2 regions of the Pontibacillus sp. HN14 genome follow, and region 2 is predicted to be linked to the other one. Evidence: riboswitches for the same ligand, from Rfam matches in the RefSeq annotation. Region 2 holds a riboswitch; the other holds the start of a gene.
What was found. A riboswitch is a leader RNA that binds a small molecule or an ion and turns the genes downstream of it on or off. The one in region 2 is predicted to bind S-adenosylmethionine.
Positions count from the first base shown of each region.

Region 1: another riboswitch for S-adenosylmethionine. It lies ahead of LQ226_RS05295 (O-acetylhomoserine aminocarboxypropyltransferase/cysteine synthase family protein); the one in region 2 lies ahead of msrA (peptide-methionine (S)-S-oxide reductase MsrA).

Region 1 is NZ_JAJOLR010000001.1:1,026,379-1,030,802, forward strand. It holds gene LQ226_RS05285 (hypothetical protein) at 1-365, opposite strand, end outside; gene LQ226_RS05290 (HAD family hydrolase) at 542-1,669, opposite strand; SAM riboswitch class I at 1,879-1,988, shown strand; gene LQ226_RS05295 (O-acetylhomoserine aminocarboxypropyltransferase/cysteine synthase family protein) at 2,102-3,784, shown strand; gene LQ226_RS05300 (homoserine dehydrogenase) at 3,827-4,424, shown strand, end outside.
Region 2 is NZ_JAJOLR010000006.1:112,940-117,363, reverse strand. It holds gene LQ226_RS16925 (methyl-accepting chemotaxis protein) at 1-859, opposite strand, end outside; gene LQ226_RS16920 (methyltransferase) at 990-1,517, shown strand; gene msrA (peptide-methionine (S)-S-oxide reductase MsrA) at 1,676-2,146, opposite strand; SAM riboswitch class I at 2,272-2,390, opposite strand; gene LQ226_RS16910 (Rid family detoxifying hydrolase) at 2,692-3,078, shown strand; gene LQ226_RS16905 (C45 family autoproteolytic acyltransferase/hydrolase) at 3,357-4,409, opposite strand.

The sequences.
Region 1 (4,424 bases), on a different contig from region 2:
TATTGAGATGCACCTTCTTTCTTTTGCCTTCTATTCTCTACTAATCTTAACCCCTTAGGTAACGTCAGTCGTTCTCTCTCCTCTCTCATCCATAGGATGATGAAAGCTACGAGACTTAGACTACTTAATATACATATGGTGCGTATCGCATAATATAAACTAACTGCAGGCTTGTCTAATTCTATGAGTTGTGAAGTGAAAAGACTCATCAACCCCGATAGCCCTCCAAGTATTAGGGCCACACATAATAGAGTGACAGAAGGCCACCACCAGCGTTCACGGACAAACAATTCCCTCATTCCAAATGCTCCACTCACCATGACAATAATAAAGCTTGCCAATGCCCAAAAGAAAAGTTCTACCATCAAATCCCCTCCTCTACTATCCTATGGTCAACATCCACTCCCTATAACTAAAATCGGCCATGCCCCTAGTTGATCTATAAACTAAAAAAGACACCCTTTACTAAGTTAAATAAGTAAAGGGTGTCTGGCACGCGTTCATTCTCTACCGGGCTAAAGAGTTGATCTCTAGACCAATCTTAAAGGACTTTGTGAAGGTCTTTAATGTTATCTATAATGGTGTGTTGATCATTTTGCTCAAACTCTTTTCTTGCTTTTTGACCTGATAATCCTGTCAGAACAGCGACGAAATGACAACCAAGACTTTGGGCTGCAAGACCGTCTGCGAGGGAATCTCCTACAATAATCACTGAATCTTTCTCTTCTTCAGTAAATGAATAGTCAAGCGCCTCTTCTATACTCGACCGTCCTAACCAGGCAAACATATAGGTGAATGGATTCGGCTTCGCGAGTGGAGCTTTGTCACCGTATTTCTTTTCCGCTTCCAGGACGTCAGAAGCAGTAGCCATGCGATTCCGGTCAAAGTAAGAGAGAATGCCTAAGTTTTCAAGTGGTTCTACCGTTTCTAGTGCTGGACGACCTGTACCAATTCCGAGCGTATACCCATCATCTTTTAATTTCGTAAACAGGTTATCCAATTCCTCCATAGTCGCAAGAGGCGTTTCAATATGGACAAATCCACCTTTCCCTTGTTGATACGGTGGCCTTCCGATTGATTTCTCTGTTAGGTCCTCACCCACATACCATTCCTGGAAGGTTTCTCTTCCTAACTCCCAAAGAGCACTGTTTCTTGTGAAAGCCATCGTCTCAATACCTGTCATTTCATATGCGATTTGGTTTAAATGGGTAAGCAACTCACCTCGCATCGCTTCAACATCTTTCATAACTGGGACAAATGTTTTATAATCTGGTTCTATACCAGCCTTATACAACTCTCCCCCAATTTCTTGAAGTGCTTGCCGGTCAAGCGTCATATCTTGGAACACTTTCTCAACGTACTTCGGTTTCACTTCATTTAGCTGAGCTAACAAACGAATCAGTTGAAAGGAAAATGTTAAATAGACCATGTCCCAGTTTGCATTGATTCCTTTTGATTTAATTAAGTACAATACCTCATCTTCCTGGAAAACTTCTGCGCGCAAATCGCCTACTTCACTTTCGGTTACGTCTGTATGAAAACGGTCTGATTGAAGACCCAAATAATTCTCACTATGTATAAGTTCCCACACGGTTAATGCCGAAGCATCAAAATATCGATGTTCACTTAACAAAACCCCATCTACATCAAATAAAATCGTTTTTCCCAATTGGCTCACCTACTCTATTTAGAATTATGTCCTATTGTAGCAAGGGAAAGCATAAAAGAACAGACTAAGCTATTGTTCCCTTTAGGGCAGACTCATGTTCAGGAAAGGATAAAAACAGAAGAAATCAAATGTTCCGAATTTTTATTGACCTTTATTTAGATTTGTTCTATAATCCATATCAAGCTCATAGCTTAAAAAACAAAGCGAATATCTTATCTAGAGTGGCGGAGGGACTAGGCCCTGCGAAGCCCGGCAACCTTCAAGCATATTGCTTGAGTGGTGCTACATCCTACAGGTCTGTGGATCTGGAAGATAAGATGAGGAATGTACATACACCCTCTTCTTATGAAGAGGGTTTTTATATGCCCTCTTCTTCCCCTCACCTGTATGGCAATTTTTCCTAGACTTTTACTTAAACAAGGAGGAATTGTTATGACTCAAAAATCTCATCTATTTGAAAACGAAACAGTAAGTTTACACGGTGGCCAGCATCCTGATAAAGCGACAGGTTCACGTGCGGTTCCCATTTACCAAACCACCTCTTATGTCTTTAACGACACAGAACATGCCAAAAATCTATTTTCCCTTGCAGAACCCGGAAACATCTACACTCGTCTTGGCAATCCAACAGTAGATGTATTTGAACAAAGGGTTGCACTTCTAGAGGACGGCGTAGCAGCCGTTGCTACTTCATCTGGTATGTCTGCGATCACCCTTGCTATCTTAAACATCGCAAGCGCTGGTGATGAAATCGTTGCCTCCACGAACCTATACGGTGGTACTTACAATTTATTTGCCGTCACTCTCCCGAAATACGGAATCAATGTCACCTTTGTTGACAGTACAGACCCAGAGCAATTTCGAGATGCGATTACTTCAAAAACAAAAGCCATCTTTGCAGAAGTGATTGGAAACCCAAGTTTACATGTACTAGATATCGAATCAGTGGCCGACATCGCTCACGACTATCACATCCCCCTTATCGTGGATAGTACCTTTGCAACACCGATCCTTTGTAAGCCTTTATCTTTTGGAGCAGACATTGTCGTTCACTCTGCGACGAAATGGATTGGAGGTCATGGAACATCCATTGGAGGAGTAGTTGTAGATGGAGGACGTTTCGACTGGAATCATGAATTGTTCCCCGGCTTTACTGAACCGGATGAAAGTTATCATGGACTTAGATATGGGTCAGATGTTGGTCCAGCAGGCTTCGCGGTAAAATTAAGGGTTCAATTATTACGAGATATCGGAGCATGCTTAAGTCCACACAATGCCTTTCATCTATTACAAGGACTAGAAACCTTACATTTACGGATAGAGCGTCATGTTCAAAATGCAAAAGAAATTGCTCTTTACCTTGAGAATCATCCTGGTGTGAGTTGGGTTTCTTACCCTGGCCTTCCATCACACCCATCCCATTCACTTGCTCAGAAGTACTTAAATCAGGGCGCAGGCTCGATGGTTGTATTCGGGATAAAAGGAGGACTTGAAGAAGGAAAACGCGCTATTGATCACATCAAGTTGTGGTCCCATGTAGCCAATGTAGGAGATGCAAAATCACTTATCATTCATCCTGCTTCAACTACACATCAGCAATTGAATAACGAGAATTTAGTGAAAACCGGTGTTACAGAAGATTTAATACGCCTATCAGTTGGAATTGAATCAACGAAGGATCTAATTGAAGATTTAGAACAAGCGATTTATAAAGCAACAGGAGTCTCAAGCCAGGACCCTCAAGCATCCGGGGCCTCTTCCTACTTACAATCAAGTTTATACCGTGATGAAACAGCCGTCCGACCTAAAAAAATCGTCTTTTTAGGGAATCCGAATTCAAAAGATGAATCTTCGAAGCTATCACGTCTTGGGTTTAAACTAACTGATGGGCCAGGTACTGAAGCTGATATTGTCTATGTAACCGAGAAACAAGAAGGTCAGGTTCAAATTAGTCCCATTACAAAGCTTGTAGCTTATCGCAAAGGGACATTAACGGAAGAGCAGCTCACTTACCTAAGAGAACAAAACCTTACGTTACTAAGCACTGAAAATTTATACAGAGATGCCATCGGTGTTCGTATACCTAATTATATAGAAGAGCCTGTTAAAGCCTAAGATCCTCCCAGATCAAACAAAGCATAGTAAAGGAGGTACATCATGACAATTCGAGTTGGATTGCTCGGCTACGGAACAGTTGGAAAGGGATTTGCCGAAACCATTCAATCGCATCAGGAAAGGCTGCAGAATCTTTTAGAAGGAGAACCTGTTGAAATTGCTAGTATTCTTGTTAAAAATCCAACTAAAAAACGGGAGTTTCCTCACTCTAGTTTAGTTACAACAGATTTCAACGAGCTTTTTCTTCAAGATATTGATGTTGTGATCGATGCGATCGTTGGAGAAGAGCCCGCGTTTAGTTACTGTAAGAAAGCAATAGAGAGTGGTAAACATGTAATAACGGCAAATAAACAAATGTTTGCTAAACATGGAAAGACTTTAAAGAAGTTAGCAGAAAAATGCGATGTTTCCTTAGGATATGAATCTACCACAGTTGCAGGGACGCCAATTATTCGTACACTCTCCCAACTGCTCCAGGTCAATCGTGTAGAACGGTTTGAAGGGATTCTAAATGGGACGTCAAATTTCATCTTAACGAGGATGAAAGAAAACAAGGTATCCTTTGACCAGGCTCTGCAAGAAGCAAAGGACAAAGGGTACGCAGAGGCCGATCCATCAAACGACATAAATGGGCGCGATG
Region 2 (4,424 bases):
CCGTCTCAAGATGATAAATCCGTTCCTGCCCGCCATTAATTTCATCAGAAGCTTGATTCGTCTCTGATTGAAGAACGGTTAGGGATTCTTTCATTGTAGAAATAGTCGTCATTGTGCTTTGAGCATGGGCAGAGATATCGGTGATCTGCTCACTTTGACTTTGACCACCAGCTGAAACTTCCTGAACGGCTAGTTTCATTTCACCTTGTGCCTGAACGTTTTGCTGAACCTGATCATTCACACGAGAAATATTTTCGGCTATGAGCGTAGCCTCTTTTTCTAGCTTTTCTTTTTGTCTAGCTTGAAGCTCCCTTTCCTGCTCAGTAGAAGAAAGAATGGTTTCAAGTTTCTTAAATGTCTGACCAGCCAGATGGACCATTACCCCTAATATGACTCCCATTAGCACATAAATTAACACCATAGAGGAGAGTAGCGTGCCCATTAAATTAGCTTGCTCAGCATTTGACCAGGTATGACTGGCAATTAAAGCAATAAGACCAAGGCTATATCCTGTAGCAAATATTCTACGATCCAAGTGCACGGCAGAGAAAACAGCCAGGAAGAGAAGGATTAAGTCACCGGAAAGGGTCCCCCCTTCTACATAGATTAATAGACCATAGCCAATGATCGGCATACTTACTGCTATGTAAGCAAACATTCTCGGTTTATGTAAAATCCGTTGCAATCCAAACAACAAAATCCAGAACAAAGCTAGCTCCGTTCCGTAGATCGATGATCGAATAATCGTGCCCTCTTGTAAGGAAAGGGCTAGTGCTGACAACATTGCTATACTGTATGTAGATGTCATCAGTACGTTTTTCTTTTTCACGTCCAGTAAACGTAATTCTGAACCATTCATAATTAGGGTACCTCCAGAAGATGTCTTTTCTTTTTTTATCGACACATTCCTCTGTATACTTAAGATAAATGACAAAATTTGTAGTCTTCTTACATGTTATGGATTTTGAACCAGAAAGGACTTTCTCTACATGATTTCAAATGCACTAACGCTCATTCTACTCGCTCTCATTCTTTTAATTCTGATTTCCATCGTTACTCGCTCTTCTAAGAACGGCATCACGCCAACACCAACGAGCCCAAAAGTAAAGGAAGAAGTCACAGCAATCGTAAAGAACTATACCCCTACTACCATCGCTGACTTTGGGGCCGGCTGGGGGACGATGGCTTTCGCACTTGCGAAAGAATTCCCGCACACGGATATTTACGCCTATGAAACCTCACTGGTCCCCTACCTTTACATGAAAGGGATGGCAAAGCTTAAAGGATATTCAAATGTTAGGATTCTAAAAAAAGACTTCTTTACTGTTCGCGCGGGAGAATTTGATTTGATCTATTGTTACTTATTCACCGGAGCCATGAAACAACTGTCCCCTATGTTTGCTTCCTATAATGGGACCGTAATCTCAAACACGTTCGCCTTACCAAACACCGTGCCCACCGCCACCAAAAATGTAGCATCCTGGCTCGGCACAACTCCGATCTACATATATAAATAAAAAAGCGACCCCAAACGGAAAATCCATTTGGGGTCGCTTTACCTTCTTATGTAACCTGCCACCTCAAAGGATGGTTAAGTTCCCGCAGTCGTATCGATTGCGAGGTGGCATTGAAATTAAAATATCATAAGTGATGCAGAAATACAAGTTAGGCTGATTTAGCCGATTCCACAAGAAACGGAACCATTCTTCTGAAGATACTTTTGGTGATATTCTTCAGCATCGTAGAATTCGGAAACCTTATTCACTTCCGTTACAATTTCACTCTTGAAGAGTCCTTTATTATCCCATTCGCGAATCTTAGCTGCTGCAGTTTCTTCTTGATCTTCTGTAGCAAAGATGACGGAGCGATACTGATATCCTACGTCTTCTCCCTGACGATTTCGTTGAGTCGGATTATGACACTCGAAGAAATGGTCTACTAGTTCACTATAAGAAATCACTTCTGGATCAAATTCAACTCGAATCGCCTCTGCGTGCCCCGTACCTCCTGCTTTTACTTGTTGGTAAGAAGGGTTCACAACAGTACCTCCCATAAAGCCGACGCGTGTCGCAACTACGCCCTCAATACGTTCGAAATAAGCCTCTACTCCCCAAAAACATCCTGCTGCGAAAACTGCTGTTGCCATTCTCATCTCTTCCTTTCTTAAAACGACACTTCTTTCTTCGAGAGTACGATCACGGCCTCTTACATATAGAAGAGCCCTCTCTTTTTTATCCAAGAAAGGGCTCGTAAGTGTATATCCGTACGATCCTCTCATCTTCCAGGAATCAAGTTCCTGCAGGAATTGGCACCGTTCTCGTCAATGGTTACATTGACTTGATGGTTGCCGGGCATCAAAGGGCCAGTCCCTCCGCCTCTCTGGATAAGAAGTTTATCGCTATTTAATATTTTATGTTATCCCAAATCATACATGATCCCGTTAGTGAAGTAAAGTGATAAACACCTAATTTTTTCACATATTCTTAAACGTTAAAATTTTCTGATAACCTGTGATATGATATTCGTACTTGCTCCTTAAGGTGAGTATGTTCATTCATTTTGTATCCTCATTATATAAAAGGAAGCTTTCTTTTATGCCTGTATAGTTCAATTTAATAATGAGGGTTTTTTTTATTCAAGGGGGATCCCCTTTTATGCTTCCTAATCCAATAATTAAAGGAGTTTTTCAAAATGGTTAAAGCAATTTCAACGAACAAAGCACCAGAAGCAATTGGACCTTATTCTCAGGCAATTGACCTCGGTCAGATCGTATTTGTTTCCGGTCAAATCCCACTAAATCCAAGCACGATGGAAATCGTCTCTGATGACGTGAGCGAACAAACGACACAAGTTATGAAAAATGTTGGAGCGATCCTTGAAGAAGCAGGCCTAAACTATGCTCATATCGCTAAAGCCAATATTTATCTTGCTTCCATGGAAGACTTCCAAACAGTCAATGAGGTTTATGCAAGCTTTCTGCAAGAACCATACCCGGCTCGAGCAGCGATTGAAGTAAGCCGCCTCCCTAAAGATGTTAAAGTCGAAGTAGAAGTCGTTGCCCACCGCTCCGACGCATAACTTCGTATGAGCCTTTCTATTTGCTGAATTAAGATCATTACATGTGGTTGGGGCCGTTATTTCAACTTTTAATAAGGGGTGGCTGGGGAACGGGGAGACTCCTACGGGAGAAAGAGGTCGACGAGACCCCACAGAGAGCGCAAGCGAACGAGGAGGCTCGACAGCTCGCCCGTTTAAAGCGAGTCGTTCCCCAGCCACCCCAAACGCGCTCAACAAACGCAACGGCCCCCAAGCGCTCATAATAACAAAAAAGCCACCCTCGTCGGGTGGCTTTTTTGTTACCTTGCATTTTCGTCCATGTGGACAAATGGCAAGTCAGTATCGACCTCACCATAAATACGCGACACGTCAACGTCATTCCCTTCTAACCAATGAGCAAAGTCAAATTCTACTGGCTCTTTGTCTCCGCCAAGAGCAATCCAGGCGGTAAGGGTATTTGGAAAGTAAGCAGATGTATGGATCGTTCCTGCCCAGTTGCGATACTGCTTTGAGAATACACCTCGGTCAGAATCATTCATGAGGCGAAACGCTTCATATCCGCTAGTAATTCGCGTTTTTTCCTGATTGATAACATCCATACGACGCTCAGAATCTTTTAAGTAATTTCGATTCTCATCTTTCATGATTTCAAAATGGTTTGTACATACATTTGATTGGCGCACTTCAACACCCCGAGGAGAGGTTTCCACGACGAACGTTTCGCCTTTCCCGTCATAAACGATGTAACTAAAGGAGTGTCGATGAGGAATTTCTTGAAGCATGGCTACCGCTTCTTCCACGTTGGCACACGACTCAAGAATTAATCGACCAATCATACAACAAATAAAGCCATTCCCAGGATTTTTACGGTGCATAAAATTATATCCGATGGCCAGCCCCTTTTCATTAATACCATCCATTCGACCTGTTACACGCTGAGATGGACCAGCTATTGCGTAGCCTCCATCAGTTGGCTGATAGAAGACATAGCGACCTTCATACGTTTTCGGCTGGTAATCGTAGTTACGAATCATGTAGCCATCGCCTGTTACGATTGAGCAACCTGACTTCACATACTCAACCCGGTAACCACCAAACTCCATCATCACACGTTCCATGGTCCAACCAAGGGCATCCCTTAGCCCTAACAATTCATCCCAGACGCCAGGGGCAAACTTCTGAATCGCACGTTTCACTTCCTCTTCTTCAACAGTAAAACGCGGCTTACGGATCTTCCACTGCTTCTCCCTGTTTCGAATCGTGAGAGAATCTTTTAACAGCTCCCCTTGCTTATAGCCAAAGTCATAATGGGTCCCTCGGAATTGCAGTACTTCACTATAGATTTGTTTCAATGTAAAGCTCCCTTT